3 regions of the Mesorhizobium sp. CNPSo 4688 genome follow, and region 1 is predicted to be linked to each of the others. Evidence: predicted binding sites of a transcription regulator. Region 1 holds the regulator's gene; each other region holds the start of a gene.

Region 1 (5,984 bases):
CGCGCCACACCAGTAGGCCGCCCAGCGTCACGATGAAAGCCGGAACCTCCATATAGGCGATGATGAAGCCCTGGAACGCGCCGATCAGCAGACCAAGCGCCACGCCGGCGGCCAGCGCGATGATCCAGAGCCATGGATTTCCAAGCTGGAAGCCGATGACGCGAATGAGGAATTCGGCCTGCGCCACGCCCATGATCATACCGATCACGCCTTCGACGGAGCCAACCGAAAGGTCGATGTTGCGCATGACGATGACCAGCACCATGCCGGTCGCCATGATCGCGACCGAGGAGGTCTGCACCGACAGGTTCCACAGATTGCGCGGCGTCAGGAAAAGCCCGCCCGACAGGATGTGTATGCCGACCCAGATGACCAGCAGGGCGCCGACCATGCCGAGCATGCGCGTGTCGAGTTCGGTAGCCTTGAGGAACCGCCCGACGGCGCTGAGCTCGGATGCGCGCGCCCGGTCCGCGGCAGTGCTGGCGACCGGCTGATTAGAGGTCGTGTCGGTCATGCTATCCTCCCACCGGTTTGCCGTCTGGCGCGGATGCCGGAACATGGATGCTATTTGCTTTCCGTGGTCATTTGAAGCGGAAAGCCCTTGGAGAAACGCCGCGGCTTTTGGGCCGCGGCGCCGAGATTTCGAACCGATAGCGGTCCGGTTTTAGTTGCAGGCTGCAACGCTGCCGGCAGTGACGCCGGCGCAGACTTCGTCCTTCTTGATCCACCCGGCGTCGATGACGACGTTGAGGTTGTCCTTGGTGATGGCAACCGGGGTCAGGAACAGCGACTTGACGGTGTTGCCGCCGGGCGTGGTGAAGTCCTTGGCGCCGGCAATGTCGCTTGTCTTCTTGCCGTCGGCCAGCTGCGAAGCGATCTCGGCGGCGTTCTTGCCGAGCTCGCGCGCGTCCTTCCACACCGACACGGTCTGCGTACCGAGCGCGATGCGGTTCAGCGCGGCATGGTCGCCGTCCTGGCCCGAAACCGGAACCGTTCCGGCCAGGCCCTGCGCCGTCAGCGCCGCGACGACGCCGCCGGCGGTGCCGTCATTGGCCGCAACCACCGCATCGACCTTGTTGTCGTTGGCGGTCAGGAACTGCTCCATGTTCTTCTGGGCGTTGGCGGGCAGCCAGCCATCCGTGTAAGCCTCGCCGACATTCTTGATCTTGCCCGAGTCGATGGCTTCCTTGAGCACTTCCATCGAGCCGGCGAACAGGAAATCGGCATTCGGATCGGCACCCGAGCCCTTGATGAAGACATAGTTGCCTTCCGGCTTGGCCTTGAACACTTCGCGGGCCTGCATGCGGCCGACTTCCTTGTTGTCGAAGGTCAGATAGAAGACGTCCTTGTTCTCGATCAGACGGTCATAGCCGACGACCGGAATGCCTTCGTCCAGTGCCTTCTGCACCGCCGGGCCGATGGCCGAGGCGTCCTGCGCCAGGATGATCAGCGAGTTGGCGCCCTGCGAGATCAGGCTCTCGACGTCGGTCAACTGCTTGCCGGGATTGGACTGCGCGTCGGCGGAAATGTACTTGTCGCCGGCCGCCTCGATCGCCGCCTTCATCGCCGCTTCGTCGGTCTTCCAGCGCTCTTCCTGGAAGTTCGACCACGACACGCCGATGACCTTGTCCTTCGCCTGCGCGACCGACACCAGCGTCAGCGACATGGCGACACCCGCCAGCATGGCGGCTGCAAATCTGTTCATGATAATCCTCCCTGCGCCGCGCGCGGCGCGACAAAACTGGCCCGAAGGCCGGCACACAGAGGCTCTATTTTTTCGAGCCTCGAAAAAATACTGGTCCATCGGCGAGGCGCTGTCAACATCGATTCTGATGGATTCTGATGGCTTCGCGGAATTTTTTCGAGACCCGCAATAAACAATGACAGCGCGGCCTGCTTCTGCCAATATTTGGCTGGTACCACCGAACGCCTTCACTATCATGAGGCGCGAGGAGGACCGGGAGGAAAACAAAAACGATGTCGGTTGGAATCCGCCACGACGACCTGCGCCGTCGCAACCGCGCGATGGTGATTTCGGCCGTGCGCCGGGCAGGCCAACCGTCGAGGACCGAGATTGCGGCGACCACCGGTCTCAGCCACTCGACCATATCGGCGATCTCGTCTGATCTGATTCAAGAAGGCATCCTGGCCGAGAGCAAGCCTGGCGAGACCGGTGCGCTGAAACGCGGCCGGCCCCAGGTTGGCCTTGCGCTCAACCCGGAAGCCGCCGCGGTGATGACCGTGGTGCTGTCGCTGAATTTCCTTTCCGTCACCGTCATCGACTATGCCGGCCAGGTGGTCGCCGAGGAGCAGCGCCGGCTGGATACGCTGACTATGCCGCGCGACGAGCTGATCGGCGAATGCACGGCAATCGTGCGGCGGCGGCTCGAGGATCCCGACCTCGATGTTCAGAGCATTGCCCGCATTGCCATGGGCATCCAGGGCATCACCGATTCGCAGGCGCGCGCCATGCTGTGGTCGCCGATCACGCCGCTGACCGACATTGCCTTCGCCGACATACTGGAAGCGGAGTTCGGTATTCCGGCCACCATGGAAAACGATTGCAACATGATGGCAGTGGCGCTGCAATGGCGCCAGCCTGAGCGCTACCGCGACAATTTCATCGCTATCCTGCTCTCGCACGGCATCGGCATGGGGCTGGTGCTGAAGGGCGAATTGTTCACCGGCACCCATTCCTCGGGCGGCGAGTTCGGCCACATGATCCACCGGCCCGGCGGCGCGCTGTGCCGTTGCGGGCGGCGCGGCTGCGTCGAGGCCTATGCCGGCAACTACGCCATCTGGCGCAGCGCCAAAATGATGAGCGAGGATGCCGAACCGGTCGATGTCGGCGACGCCGACATGCGGGCGCTCGCCACACGTGCCCGCGAGACCGATGGCCCCGAGCGCGAAGCCTACCGCAAGGCCGGCGAGGCGCTTGGCTTCGGCCTCGGCAGCCTGTTCGCGCTGATCGATCCAGCACCTGTCGCCATGGTCGGAGTCAGCGCCGCCGCGTTCGATCTGATCGAACCGGCATTGCGCGAGGCGATTGCCCAGACCGCCGGCGGCCAGCACTCGAAATCGATTTCCTTCGACACCGAGCCCAACGAACTGCCGCTGATCCGCGAAGGCTGCGCCATGCGCGCGCTCGGCTTCGTCGACCAGGAGATTTTCGCACCGGGCATTCAGGCGAAAGCGGGCAAGCATGTCGCCTGAAAGGCCGGCAACAGTGCGGCGTGCCTAATCTTCCCGGATAGCGTAGCCGGCGCCGCGAATGGTGCGGATCACATCCGGCATGCGGCCATTGTTGACCGCCTTGCGCAGGCGCCCGACATGCACGTCGACGGTGCGCTCGTCGATATAGATCGTCTCGCCCCAGACATTGTCGAGCAGCTGGCTGCGCGAGAACACGCGGCCGGGATGGCGCATCATGAATTCGAGCAGGCGGAACTCGGTCGGTCCGAGCCTGATTTCGCTCTTCTTGCGGTAAACGCGGTGCGATTCACGATCGAGCACGATGTCGCCGACCTTGAGCACGCTGGACAGCACTTCCGGCTTTGCGCGGCGCAGCAGCGCTTTCACGCGCGCCATGAATTCCGGCGTGGAAAACGGCTTGACCAGATAGTCGTCGGCGCCGGTGGACAGGCCACGCACACGGTCGCTCTCCTCGCCGCGCGCGGTCAGCATGATGATTGGCAGCCGTTCGGTCTCGGGCCGCATGCGCAGCCGGCGACAGAGCTCGATGCCGGACACCGCCGGCACCATCCAGTCGAGCACCAGCAGATCGGGAACGTTTTCCTGCAGCCGGATTTCGGCCTCGTCGCCGCGCGTCACCACCTCGACCTGGTAGCCTTCGGATTCGAGGTTGTAGCGGAGAAGCACGCCCAGCGGCTCCTCGTCCTCCACGACCATGATGCGTGGCGCGATCATCAGCAGTTCACCCTTGTCAGGCCGAAGTGGCCATCGCCGTCTCGTCCTGCTTCGGGCGATTGGCGGGCAATTGCTGGCCGGTCAGCACATAATACGCATTTTCAGCGATGTTGGTGACATGATCACCGATGCGCTCCAGATTCTTGGCGCAGAACAGAAGATGCGTGCAGGCAGTGATGTTGCGCGGGTCTTCCATCATATAGGTCAAGAGTTCACGAAACACCGACGTGTATTTGACGTCGATGCGCTCGTCCTCATTCCTGAGCTTTGCCAGCGCAGCCGCATCCGCGGCGGCATATTCCTCGACCACCCCTTGCACCTGGATCAGCACCAGCTGCGCCATTGCATCGATGGAATGCGAGAGGTCGCGCGGCGTGACGCTGAGGCCGACGGTGCCGACGCGCTTGGCGATGTTCTTGGCAAGGTCGCCGATGCGCTCGAGGTCGCCGGCCATACGGATCGAGCCCACCACGGCGCGCAGATCGTTGGCCACCGGCTGGCGCTTGGCGATGAGCGTGATGGCGCGATCGTCGAGTTCCCGCTGGCGCGCGTCCATGATGGCATCGTCGGACACGACACGTTGCGCCAGCGCATTGTCGGAATTGAGCAACGCTTTGGTCGAGCCGCTGACCATCGACCCGGCCAGATCGCCCATGTCGCGGATCAGCTTGCTGATCTGGCCCAACTCTTCATCGAAGGAGGCGACGGTATGTTCACCCATGATCGTGGTCCTCGTGCCTGAAAATTCAACCGCTGGACGGCTCAGCCGAAGCGGCCGGTAATGTAGTCCTGGGTGCGCTTGTCGTCGGGATTGGTGAACATCTTGTCGGTGGCGCCCTCCTCGACCAGGTAGCCGAGGTGGAACATCGCCGTGCGCTGCGACACGCGCGCTGCCTGCTGCATCGAGTGGGTGACGATGACGATGGTGTAGTTCTGGCGCAGTTCGTCGATAAGTTCCTCGACGCGTGCGGTGGCGATCGGATCGAGCGCCGAGCAGGGCTCGTCCATCAGGATCACTTCCGGCGACACCGCGATGGCGCGCGCGATGCACAGGCGCTGCTGCTGGCCGCCGGACAGGCCGGTGCCCGGCTCCTGCAGGCGGTCCTTGACCTCGTTCCAGATCGCCGCCTTCTTCAGGCTGGACTCGACGATCTGGTCCATGTCGGACTTGCGCTTGGCCAGCCCATGGATGCGCGGGCCGTAGGCAACGTTCTCGTAGATCGACTTCGGGAACGGATTGGGCTTCTGGAACACCATGCCGACGCGAGCCCTGAGTTCGACGACGTCGATGTTCTTGTCATAGATGTCGTCCTCGTCGAGCGTGATCTTGCCGGTCACCCGCGCCGAATCGATGGTGTCGTTCATGCGGTTGAGGCAGCGCAGGAAGGTCGACTTGCCGCAGCCGGACGGGCCGATCAGCGCCGTCACCTGGTTCTGGCGGACGTCGAGATTGACGTCGAACAGCGCCTGCTTCTCGCCGTAGAACACGCCGACCTTGTCGCCGCGCATCTTGATCACTTCGTTCGATTTGGCGTTCATTTTGTCGCCCACTGCGTTTTCAAGGGACTGTTCGGTCATGATGTTCATACCAAATTGCCTTTTTTCTACCAGCGCCGCTCGAACCGGCGCCGAAGCACGATCGCGGTGATGTTCATGGCCATGAGGAAGACGAGCAGAATGATGATGGCGCCCGACATACGCTCGACAAAAGCGCGTTCGGCCTCGTTCGCCCACAGATAGATCTGCACCGGCAGCGCGGTCGACGGATCGAAAGGCGTCTTCGGATAGTCGGCGACGAAGGCAACCATGCCGATCAGAAGCAGCGGTGCTGTTTCGCCAAGTGCGCGCGCCAGGCCGATGATCGTGCCGGTCAGGATGCCGGGAGCGGCAAGCGGCAGGATGTGCTGGAACACCATCTGCATCTTGGAGGCGCCGAGGCCGAGCGCTGCCGAACGGATCGATGGCGGCACCGCGGCAAGAGCGGCGCGCGTCGCGATGATGATGGTCGGCAGCGTCATCAGGGTCAGCACCAGACCGCCGACGAAAGCGGCGGAACG
Region 2 (5,984 bases), on a different contig from region 1:
CCGGCTTGCGTCTCGGTGCCCTTGACGTCGCCGACCAGCTTGCAGCAGCCGTCGCTCGCCTTCTTCAGCCAGTCCATCAGCACGAACTTGTCTGAAATCACCGCATCGAGACGGCCATTCTGCAGGTCGGTGATCGCCTCCTCCTGGGTCGGATAAAGTTTTGCCTCCGCACCGGCCTTGCCGTAGGCATTCTGGGCGTAGTCGGCCTGGGTGGTCGACGCCTGCGCGCCCACCGTCTTGCCGGCAAGGGCGGCCGGTTCGGTGGACGTGAGGTCGCTGTCCTTCGGCGCCACCAGCGCCAGCGGCGTGGTGTAGTATTTGTTGGTGAAGGCGACCTGCTTCTTGCGCTCCTCGGTGATGCTCATCGAAGCGATGATGGCGTCGAATTTCTTCGCCTGCAGCGCCGGGATGATGCCGTCCCAGTCCTGGGTGACGATCTCGCACTCGACCTTCATTTGCGCGCACAGCGCATTGGCAATGTCGATGTCGAAGCCTTCGACCTTGCCGTCAGATGTAATGGTATTGAAGGGCGGATAGGCGCCTTCGGTGCCGATCTTCAATTTCTCCTGCGCCTGCGCCAACGAGCCGGCCGCCATCACCAGCATGGCAGCGCTGGCTGCCGATATGATCCATTTTGACATCTGCATCTTCTGGTTCCCCTTACGCGCCGGTCTGTTGCCGGCCACCAACAGGCAGCCAAGCATGGCAGGCCAATACAGGCAAGTATTTTGCCTGACCGTGATCGCGGTTCAGCCGGCGGTGCGGAAATGCTTGGAGAGTTTCAGGCCTTGCGCCTGGTAGTTGGAGCCGAGATCGCTGCCGTACAGCGCCTGCGGCCGCTTCAGCATATGCTCGTAGACCAGCCGGCCGACGATCTGGCCATGGTCGAGAATGAACGGCACTTCGTGGCTGCGCACTTCGAGCACTGCCCGGCTGCCCGTACCGCCGGCGGCTGAATGGCCGAAACCCGGATCGAAGAAGCCGGCATAGTGGACGCGGAACTCTCCGACCAGCGGATCGAAGGGCGTCATTTCGGCGGCGTAGAGCGGCGGCACATGCACCGCCTCGCGGCTGACCAGGATGTAGAACTCGTCCGGGTCGAGCACCAGTTCGCCGGCGCCGCTCTTGTGGAGTGGCTCCCAGAAATCGACGGCATCCTGGGCGGCGCGCTTGTCGACATCGACGAGGCCGGTGTGATGCTTGCCGCGATAGCCGACCAGCCCGTTGTGATCGCCGTCGAGGTCGATGGATAGCGCAATGCCGCCGCCGGAAATGTTGGGGGGCTCGGTGGCGACCAGCATCTCGGCCCGATGCAATTCATTCAGCTCTGCCTCCGACAACAGCGCATTGCCGGTGCGGAAGCGGATCTGCGACAGGCGCGAGCCGGCGCGCACGACGATCGGGAAGGTGCGCGGGCTGACCTCGAGGTAGAGCGGTCCGTGATAGCCGGCGGCGATCTTGTCGAACTCGTGGCCGCGATCGGTCATGACGCGGGTGAAGATGTCGAGCCGCCCGGTCGAGCTCTTCGGATTGGCGGAGGCGGAAATATTGGCCGGCAGGGCGAGGCTCTCGAGCAGCGGTACGATGTAGACGCAGCCGGTCTCCAGCACCGCGCCTTCGGTCAGGCTGATCTCGTGCAGCTTCAGCCGCTCGAGCTTCTCCGACACCTTATGGTTGGGGCCGGGCAGGAAGGAGGCGCGGACGCGAAAAGCCTTGTCGCCGAGCCTAAGATCGAGGCTGGCCGGCTGTACCTGGTCGGAATCGAGCGCGCGCGGCGACTTCAGCGCGCCGGACTGAAACAGCGCGGAAATATCCTGATCGGGAAGAATGCCTGTCTGCCGCAAAGGCTGGCTCCGTTCCAAGGCCGCTCTTTGAGGCAGGTTCTTGCCCGCAAAACCGCTGGACACTTTTGCGGAACCTGCCTTGGTACAAACCTCTTAATGAAGCCGGCAATTGACGCAAGCATGGCTGAGGTCTAAAGGGTCGTTATCCCGTGGTGATTTGGCCGGTCGGCTTGCAGCCACGTTAAACAAGTCGCTAAAGGACCGTCGGGCCGCAAGGCCGTATGGACCGGTTGCGACTTTCGCGGCCGGTTTTTTTGTGTCTGGAACAAAAGCGATGAGCACCAAGAAGCGTAACTGGAAGCCTCAGACCGCACTCGTGCACGGGGGAACGCTGCGTTCCCAGTTCGGCGAAACGTCGGAAGCGATGTACCTCACCCAGGGCTATGTCTATGAGACGGCGCAGGCCGCCGAAGCCCGTTTCAAGGGCGAGGAACCGGGCTTCATCTATTCGCGCTACGCCAACCCGACCGTCGACATGTTCGAAAAGCGCATGTGCGCGCTGGAAGGCGCGGAAGACGCGCGCGCCACCGCGTCCGGTATGGCTGCGGTGACGGCGGCCCTGCTGTGCAGCGCCAGGGCCGGCGACCACATCGTTGCGGCGCGCGCGCTATTCGGTTCCTGCCGCTGGGTGGTCGAGACGCTGGCGCCGAAATACGGCATCGAGGCGACGCTGGTCGACGGCACCGACATCGCCAACTGGGAAAAGGCGGTCAGGCCGAACACAAAGCTGTTCTTCCTGGAGAGCCCGACCAACCCGACGCTGGAAGTGGTCGACATCGCCGCCGTCGCATCACTGGCCACTTCGATCGGCGCCAGGCTGATCGTCGACAATGTCTTTGCCACGCCCTTGCAGCAGAAGCCCTTGCAGCTCGGCGCCCACATCGTCGTCTACTCCGCGACCAAGCACATTGACGGCCAGGGACGCTGTCTCGGCGGCATCATCCTGTCGGACAAGAAGTGGATCGACGAGAATCTGCACGACTATTTCCGCCACACCGGCCCGAGCCTGTCGCCGTTCAACGCCTGGACGCTGCTGAAGGGCCTGGAAACGCTGCCGGTGCGGGTGCGCCAGCAGACGGAAAGTGCCGGCAAGATCGCGGATTTCCTGGCCGGACAGCCGCAGATCGCCCGCGTCATCTATCCCGGCCGTGCCGATCATCCGCAGGCCGATATCGTCAAGAAGCAGATGACGGGGGGCTCTACGCTGATCTGCCTCGACGTCAAGGGCGGCAAGCAGGCGGCTTTCGCCTTGCAGAACGCGCTCGACATCGTGCTGATCTCCAACAATCTCGGTGACGCCAAGAGCCTGATCACCCATCCGGCAACGACAACACACAAGAACCTCAGCGACGAGGCACGTGCCGAGCTCGGCATCGGGCCGGGAACGCTGAGGCTGTCGGTCGGTCTTGAGGATACGGACGATCTGCTCGAGGACGTTGCACAGGCGCTGAAGGCGGCGAAGTAGCGGCCTGCGAAAGCAAGGCAAAGGCCCGGGCGTCGATCAGGCGCCCGATGAGGCCTCTTCCAGTTCCGTCATCGCCTTGGTGCGGATGGTCATGGCATTGCCGCGCCATTCGACCGCGCCGCCGAGCCAACCGCGCGACCAGATGGCGGGAAGCATCACATCGCGCACGATCATGGCGGTGACGATGCGCGGTGACAAATACCAGCCCTTGACCCAGGCGAGCAGGCATTCCGGCACATAGGCAAAGGCCAGGACGCACAAAGCCGTGGTGGGCATGCTGACGCCGGCGCTTGCCGCCGCGACCAGCGCCAGCAGCAGCGGCACCGCCACACCCGTCAGGATCTCGGGCGTGTAGAACAGCGGGAAGGTGACGCGGCGCAGCCGCGACCAGCGCGTCTGGCGCGACCAGATCTCGGCAAAGGTGCGCTGGCCGAGCGGCTGTTCGAAGGGCGAGGCGACGAGATTGACGCGCAGGCCGAGCCCATTGACCAGCTTGGTCGCGGCGGCATCCTCGGCGATCTCGGCGGCAAGCGCCTCGATGCCGCCATTGGCGTCGAGCATCGGCTTGTTCCACAGCATGCTCTTGCCCTGGGCAAAGCCGAGACCAAGGGCTTCGCCGGCATATTGCCAGCGCGCCTGCAGCGTGTTGAGGAAGGCGCATTCGACCTCGGCCCAAAAACCGTCCGGCCGCGAGCCGATCGGGGTCGAGCAGACAAGCGCGGTGTCCGGCCGCCAGGCCGCCATCAGATGCTGGACATAGTCGACAGGCATCAGCACGTTGGAATCGGCCAGGATGACCCAGTTGTGCTGCGCCGCCACCCAACCCTTGACGCAATTGTTGAGCTTGGGGTTGGCGCTGACCCGGTCATCGCCGATCAGCAGTTGCGCCGGCACCTTTGGAAACCGGGCAATCGCCCGGTTTATCAGTTTGACCACCGGATCGTCGGCATGGGCGACGCAGAAGATCAGCTCGTAGCGCGGCCAGTCGAGCGAGAAGGCACGGGCAAGCGTCTCCTCGGTAAACGGTTCGACGCCGCGCGACGGCACCACGATCGACACCGGCGGCGCCTTTCTGGCCGGCGGAGCAATCTGGCGCGGCCGCCTCAGGCTGAGCGAAGCGAGCACAGTGCTGGCGAGATTGGAAAGAAGCAGGAGTGTCGAAAGCAGCGCTGCTATGACTGTCAGTTCCATCGAGATCTGGTCACTCCGGGAAAAAGCGGCCAGGAATGGCCGTTTTCAACAGTTCGACAGAGCGCTGAGTCGCCCGACACGGTTTGTGCACACCACCATTGTCATGTGTCACTTAAATGACATTGTTGTTCGGCACCTGCGCATGAGACCCTAATCGGGAGTAGAGCAAGAGCGCCGACAGGTCCGTTGGTGTCGTTTGGAGCAGCCTATGTACCGCGCCGTCACGCGCAATATCGAAGTGCAGGTCAGACCGTTCTATCTGGAGGATCGCTCCGATCCGTCGGAGAACCGCTATGTCTGGGGCTACCAGGTGACGATCGACAACCAGTCGGACGAGTTCGTGCAGCTTATGTCGCGCTACTGGCACATCACCGACGGCAGCGGCCGGGTCGAAGAGGTGCGCGGCGCCGGCGTTGTCGGCGACCAGCCCGAGCTCAATCCCGGCGACAGCTATCAATACACGTCCGGCTGCCCGCTCTCGACACCGTCGGGCTTCATGGTCGGGCATTACACCATGCGCAACAAAAGGGGCGAGACGTTCGACATCGCCATTCCCGCGTTTTCGCTGGATCTGCCGGGAACGAGGCGGACGGTGAACTAGCGTCTTTCTCCCCCGTTTACGGGGAGTTGAGGAACGGTCCGCAAAGCGGGCGAAAAGCTAATTGCTTGGCTTTTCGAGTGACGAACGCCCGGCAGCGCAATGAGGAGCGGCGCTGGCTCGTGAGGTTATCTTCTACGCATATGACGGAGACTAGGCGCGCGACCATTCACCAATAGTCGCGCTGCCCCTCATCCGCCCTTCGGGCACCTTCTCCCCATGAAACGGGGAGAAGGAAGAGGCCTTACTGAGCCGCGAACTCCGCTGGGTCGAAGTCGTACTGCGTCGAGCAGAACTCGCAGGCGACGTGGATACCGCCATCCTGGGTGCTCTCCTTGATCTCTTCGGCGGAAAAGCCTTCGAGGATGCCGCGGATCTTGTCGCGCGAGCATGAGCACTGATCAGTGACCGGCACACCGCCGAAGACGCGCACGCCATGTTCGTGGAACAGCCGGTAAAGCAGCCGCTCGGCGCCGATGGTCGGATCGATCAGTTCGGTCGGCTCGATGGTGCCGAGCAGCGCCACCAACTCCTGCCAGGAATTGTCGGCCGGTTCATGCGTCACGTCGCGCGGATCGCCGTCGCCGCCCGAAATGTCGGGCACGCGCATGCGCTCGGGCGACTGCGGCAGGAACTGCGCCAGGATGCCGCCGGCGCGCCACTGTTCGCGCGCACCGCCAAGGCCCGGCGTCAGAAGCTTGGCCACCGAAAGCCTGAGATCGGTCGGAATCTGCTCCGACTGGCGAAAGTAAGTGCGCGCGGCGTCTTCCAGCGTCTCGCCGTCGAGCTGGACGATGCCCTGGTAACGCTGGGTGTGCGCGCCCTGGTCGATGGTCAGCGCCAGCACGCCGCTGCCCAGCAGCGTCTGCTGCGAGGTCTCGCCGGC
Region 3 (5,984 bases), on a different contig from region 1:
GCCCTCTCCCCCCTCGAGGGGGGTGAGGATCGGTCGGCCGAAGGCCGAGAAAAAGCCAACGATTTGGCTTTTTCAGCGACGAACGCCCGGAGCCATAGCGAAGGGCAGTCGGCAAAGCGGCCAGAGGGGGTCCTCTCAGAAGGCACCGCCGGAGCGTCGAGCCCAGTCGATCCGACCCCACCCGGCGGCTCCGCCGCCACCCTCCCCTCGAGGGGGAGGGAAAGCCCTCGCCTCATGTTCATGATGTCGTCGGGCGGGCTCACCGCCGCCGACATGTTCCAGGGCAAGGACGCGCTGTTGTCCGGCCCAGCCGGCGGCGTCGTCGGCATGGTCGAGACGGCGAAGCTCGCCGGATTCGAGAAAGTCATCGGTTTCGACATGGGCGGCACCTCGACCGACGTCGCCCACTATGACGGCGAGTATGAGCGCGCCTTCGACACCGAGGTCGCCGGCGTGCGCATCCGCGCGCCAATGATGCGCATCCACACCGTGGCTGCCGGCGGCGGCTCGATCCTGCACTACGAAGCTGGCCGCTTTCGCGCCGGGCCGGATTCCGCCGGCGCCAATCCCGGCCCGGCCGCCTACCGGCGCGGCGGTCCGCTCGCCGTCACAGACGCCAATGTGATGCTGGGCAAGCTGCAGCCCGATTTCTTCCCGGCGATTTTCGGCCCCGGCCAGGTCCAGCCGCTGGACGTGACAGTAGTGCGCAAGAAGTTCGCCGCACTCGCCGCCGAAATCGGCGACGGCCGCACGCCGGAAGCCGTCGCCGAAGGTTTTGTCACCATCGCCGTCGAGAACATGGCCAACGCCATCAAGAAGATATCCGTGCAGCGCGGCTACGACGTCACCGAATATCTGCTGAACTGCTTTGGCGGCGCCGGCGGCCAGCATGCCTGCCTGGTTGCCGACGCGCTCGGCATGGAAGCGGTGCTGATCCACCCCTTCTCCGGCCTGCTCTCGGCCTATGGCATCGGCCTGTCATCGGTCTTTGCTTCACGTCAGCAGGCGCTGCTCAAGCCGCTGGCGGAAGAGTCCAGGTCAGAGATCGACAGCCTCATTGCCACATTGAAGAAAGCCGTCGTCGCCGAACTCGCCGCGCAAGGCATTGCGCAGGACAAGGTTGCCGCAAAGCCGGTGTTGCACATCCGCTATGACGGCACCGACACGACGCTGCCGGTGAATTTCGAGCAGGACTCGATCTTTCAGGCCAGGCGCGATTTCGAGATCGCCCACAAGGCGCAGTTTGGTTTCGTCTATGACAACAAGCCGATGATTGTCGAGACGGTTGGCGTCGAAGGCAGCGAAATCGCAGAGGCCAGGGCCGAAGCCTATGCGCCCGCAGGACCTGCACGGGTTGAAGCCGGCGCTTCCGGAACGCGGCGCATCTACACCGAAGGCCAGTGGCATGAGGCGGGCATCCATCGCCGCGAAAACCTGCGCCCCTCCAATTTGGTCGCGGGACCCGCTCTCATTATCGAGCCGAACCAGACCATCGTCGTCGAGCCGGGCTGGCGGGCCGAAATCACCAATCTCAATCACGTCGTCATTCGCCGCACGGAACGGAAAGTGCGCGCTGCGGCCCTCGGCACCCAAGCCGATCCGGTGATGCTGGAGGTCTTCAACAACCTCTTCATGTCGATCGCCGAGCAGATGGGCGTCACGCTGCAGAACACTGCCTATTCCGTCAACATCAAGGAAAGGCTGGATTTTTCCTGCGCCGTCTTCGACCGCCATGGCGCGCTGGTCGCCAACGCGCCGCACATGCCGGTGCATCTCGGCTCCATGGACCGCTCGGTCGAAACCATCATCCGGCTGAACTCCGGCGACATCCATCCCGGCGACGTGTTTGCGCTGAATGCCCCCTACAATGGCGGCACGCATCTTCCCGACATCACGGTGGTGACGCCGGTGTTCGATGATGCGAAGAAAAAAATCCTGTTCTGGGCGGCGTCACGCGGTCATCATGCCGACATTGGTGGCACGGCCCCCGGCTCGATGACGCCGCTCGCCACTACCGTCGACGAGGAAGGTGTGCTATTCGACAATTTCCGTGTTGTCGATCGCGGAAAATTCCGCGAGGCGGAACTGCAGACGCTGCTCACCGACCACCCCTACCCCGCCCGCAACCCGCACCAGAACATCGCCGACCTCAAGGCGCAGATCGCAGCCAATGAAAAGGGCGTGGCGGAACTGCGCAAGATGGTCGCCCATTTCGGCCTCGATGTCGTCGAGGCCTATATGGGCCATGTCCAGGACAATGCCGCCGAAAGCGTGCGCCGCGTGCTGGAGCGGCTGCCCGACAGTTCTGAGTATGAATACCCAACCGACACCGGCCAGGTCATCAAGGTGAAGATCACGGTCGACCGGCAAAAGCGCGAGGCGACCGTTGACTTCACCGGCACCTCGCCTGTCATGAAGAACAACTTCAACGCGCCGGAGCCCGTCGCCCGCGCCGCCGTGCTCTACGCGTTCCGCGTCATGGTCGAAGACATGATCCCGATGAATGCCGGCTGTCTGCGGCCCATCAACATCATCATCCCCGACGGCTGCATGCTGAAACCCAGCTATCCCGCCGCCGTTGTCGCCGGCAATGTCGAGACCTCGCAGCATGTCACCAACGCGCTGTTCGGCGCCATGGGCGCCATGGCCAACGCGCAAGGCACGATGAACAACCTGACCTTCGGCAACAAGCAGTACCAGTATTACGAGACGATCTGTTCCGGCTCGCCGGCCGGGCAGATGAACTCCGGCCGCGGCTTTGCCGGCACCTCCGGCGTCCACACCCACATGACCAATTCGCGCCTCACCGATCCGGAAGTGCTGGAACTGCGCTTTCCCGTCCTGCTCGAGGATTTTCACATCCGCGAGGGATCCGGCGGCAAAGGCAAATGGAGCGCCGGCGATGGCACCAAGCGGGCGATCCGCTTCCTCGAAAAGATGGAATGCGCCATCCTGTCCTCGCATCGCAACCGGCCGCCGCAAGGCCTCGACGGTGGCGGCGACGGCGAGGTCGGCTCGACCAAGGTGCGGCGCAAGGACGGCAGCATCGAGACGTTGATGGCCTGCGACCAGACCGTGCTCGACGCCGGTGACGCCGTCATCCTGACGACGCCGACGCCGGGAGGGTTTGGCCAAGATTGATGCATGTCGCCCAAAAATTGTTCATCCGTTTTGGGAAAGCGACTTGCATCAAAACAACAAGCTGAAGCGTCAACAGCCTGTCACTGGCTTGTCATGACGCTGCGCTACCCGCTTGCGCCAAAGCAAACGGGGAATCATTAGCCATGACGGACGTTTCGGCAGATCTGGTCTTTCGCCGTGGCAAGGAAGTTGGAAAAGCCGTCTACCAGAACCGCCCGCTGTCGAAGGCCGGCCTTTCCGAGCGGCTGTTCGCGCTGCTGTTTTCCGGCCTCGTCTACCCGCAGATCTGGGAAGACCCTGAAGTCGACATGGAGGCCATGCGGCTTGGCCAGGGCCACCGCGTCGTCACCATCGCCTCCGGCGGCTGCAATATCCTCGCTTACCTCACACGCTCGCCTGAACGCGTCGATGCGGTCGATCTCAACGCCGCCCACATCGCCTTGAACCGGATGAAGCTGGAGGCGGTGCGGCATCTGCCTTCGCAGGGCGATCTGTTCCGCTTCTTTGGCGCCGCCGACACCAGCCACAATTCGGAAGCCTATGACCGCTTCATCGCGCCGCATCTCGATCCGGTCAGCCGCCATTACTGGGAGCGTCGCAACTGGCGCGGCCGCCGGCGCATCACCGTCTTCGATCGCAATTTCTACCAGACCGGCCTGCTCGGCCTGTTCATCGCCATGGGCCATCGCACCGCCAAATTCTTCGGCGTCGATCCCGCCAGGATCATGGCGTCGAAGAGCATTGCCGACCAGCGCCGCTTCTTCAACGAAGAGCTGGCGCCGGTCTTCGACAAGAAGCTGTTGCGCTGGGCGACGTCGCGCAAGGCCTCGCTGTTCGGTCTCGGCATTCCGCCGGCGCAGTACGATTCGCTGATCACCTCGGGCGACGGCTCGATGGCCAGCGTGCTGAAGGCCCGGCTGGAAAAGCTCGCTTGCGATTTTCCATTGAAGAACAATTACTTCGCCTGGCAGGCTTTCGCCCGCCGCTATCCCAATCCGGGCGAAGCGGCCCTTCCCGCCTATCTCGAAGAGGCCAACTACAAAGCGATCCGCAACAAGGTCGGTCGCGTCGGCATCCATCACGCCAATCTGATCGAATTCCTGGCCGGCAAGGATGCCGGAACCGTCGACCGCTTCATCCTGCTCGACGCGCAGGACTGGATGACCGACGACCAGCTCAACGCGCTGTGGTCGGAGATCACCCGCACCGCCTCGGTCGGCGCCCGCGTCATCTTCCGCACCGCCGCCGAACCCAGCCTGCTGCCCGGCCGCGTCTCGACTTCGCTGCTCGACCAGTGGACCTATGAGGATGAGGCCTCGCGCGACTATTCGGCCCGCGACCGCTCGGCGATCTATGGCGGCTTCCACCTCTATGTGAAGCGCACCGCATGAGCACGAGCGAGCTGCCGGCCAACCATGCCGAACTGATGGACGGCGTCTATCGCTGGCAGCGCCACATCTACGACCTGACCCGCAAATATTACCTGCTCGGCCGCGACCAGATGATATCGGGGCTGGATGTGCCGGCGAAAGGAACCGCGCTCGAACTTGGCTGCGGCACCGGCCGCAACATCGCCCTTGCCGCTCGCCGCTACCCCGATGCCCGTTTCTACGGCCTCGACATCTCGGCCGAGATGCTGGAGACCGCCAGCAAGGCGATTGGGCGCGAAGGCCTGTCCGGCCGCGTCGTGCTGGCGCGCGGCGATGCCACCGATTTCGACGCCAAGACACTGTTCGGCGTCGAGCGTTTCGACCGTATCTTCGTGTCCTATTCGCTGTCGATGATTCCTGGCTGGGAAAAGACGGTTTCAGCAGCGCTTGCAGCACTTGCGCCCGGCGGCTCATTGCATGTCGTCGATTTCGGCCAGCAGGAAGGCCTGCCGCGCTGGTTCCGGACCGTGTTGCGCGGTTGGCTCAAAAAGTTCCATGTCACCCCGCGTGAATCGTTGCGCGAAGTCCTGGAATCGGAATCTCGGCGAACCGGCGCACCCTTCCGTTTCCGCACGCTTTATCGCGGCTACGCCTGGCTCGCCGTGATCGCATCGCACAACCTTACCTCCCCCTCGATGGGGGAGGTCGCGCCGAAGGCGCGGGTGGGGGTGAAGCGCTAGGCACCCCACCCCGGCGCTGCGCGCCGACCCTCCCCATCAAGGGGAGGGTAAAGGGAGCTAATGCAGCGCCTTCACCAGCGCACCAACCATCACCTGCGGCCGGTAGGCGAGCTTGGCCGGGGTCAGCCCGAGCCGCACCACCACCAACTGCTCCGACGGGATGATGGCGACCGTCTGGCCGTCATGGCCCTCCATCCAGTAGGTGTCCTTGGGCAGGCCGGCGGCGACGCCGGCGCCAGGATTTTCTTCGTCGCCCGGCGCCTCGATCCACAACTGGCCCTTGCCATAGACTTTCGAGGCGGTCGCCGGTTCGCGCATCCAGTCAACGAAACCGGCCGGCAGGATCTGGTTGCCGTTCCACACCCCGCCCTGCAGCAGGAACTGGCCGAAGCGCGCCCAGTCATGGCCGGTGGCGTAGAGATAGGACGAGCCGACGAAGGTGCCCTCTTCGTCTGTTTCGAGCACCGCGCTTTGCATGCCGAGCGGCGCGAACAGCGCTGTCCGAGGCCAAGCCAGCGCCTTCGCCTTATCTCCGATCGCATCCTGCCACAGCCGTGACAGCATCACTGCTGTGCCGCTCGAATAGGAAAACACCTTGCCGACGTCGCCGGTCAGCGGCTTGGCTTCGGCAAAGCCTGCCATGTCGGGCTCGAGATAGAGCATGCGCGTTACATCGGCGACGTCGCCATAATCCTCGTTGAACTCCAGCCCGCTCGACATCGCCATCATGTCA

The links. Region 1 encodes PhoB, which activates phosphate uptake and scavenging genes when phosphate is short. Its sites were predicted from a motif close to TGTCATNNANCTGTCAT; they were not measured.
Region 2: a site for PhoB is predicted at 4,606-4,622, ahead of AC04SH_RS08255 (ceramide glucosyltransferase). Genes of this name have one in related genera too.
Region 3: a site for PhoB is predicted at 3,220-3,236, ahead of AC04SH_RS12480 (BtaA family protein). Genes of this name have one in related genera too.

Annotation. Positions count from the first base shown of each region.
Region 1 covers NZ_JBWLUY010000010.1:209,751-215,734, forward strand. The annotation lists gene AC04SH_RS20770 (sugar ABC transporter permease) at 1-514, opposite strand, end outside; gene xylF (D-xylose ABC transporter substrate-binding protein) at 665-1,705, opposite strand; gene AC04SH_RS20780 (ROK family protein) at 1,978-3,213, shown strand; gene phoB (phosphate regulon transcriptional regulator PhoB) at 3,238-3,927, opposite strand; gene phoU (phosphate signaling complex protein PhoU) at 3,944-4,648, opposite strand; gene pstB (phosphate ABC transporter ATP-binding protein PstB) at 4,690-5,514, opposite strand; gene pstA (phosphate ABC transporter permease PstA) at 5,532-5,984, opposite strand, start outside.
Region 2 covers NZ_JBWLUY010000004.1:20,078-26,061, forward strand. The annotation lists gene AC04SH_RS08240 (ABC transporter substrate-binding protein) at 1-647, opposite strand, end outside; gene AC04SH_RS08245 (2'-deoxycytidine 5'-triphosphate deaminase) at 750-1,844, opposite strand; SAM riboswitch at 1,984-2,061, shown strand; gene AC04SH_RS08250 (O-succinylhomoserine sulfhydrylase) at 2,119-3,309, shown strand; gene AC04SH_RS08255 (ceramide glucosyltransferase) at 3,346-4,500, opposite strand; gene apaG (Co2+/Mg2+ efflux protein ApaG) at 4,709-5,101, shown strand; gene AC04SH_RS08265 (Hsp33 family molecular chaperone) at 5,343-5,984, opposite strand, start outside.
Region 3 covers NZ_JBWLUY010000006.1:49,590-55,573, forward strand. The annotation lists gene AC04SH_RS12475 (hydantoinase B/oxoprolinase family protein) at 1-3,141, shown strand, start outside; gene AC04SH_RS12480 (BtaA family protein) at 3,285-4,532, shown strand; gene AC04SH_RS12485 (class I SAM-dependent methyltransferase) at 4,529-5,251, shown strand; gene AC04SH_RS12490 (serine hydrolase domain-containing protein) at 5,309-5,984, opposite strand, start outside.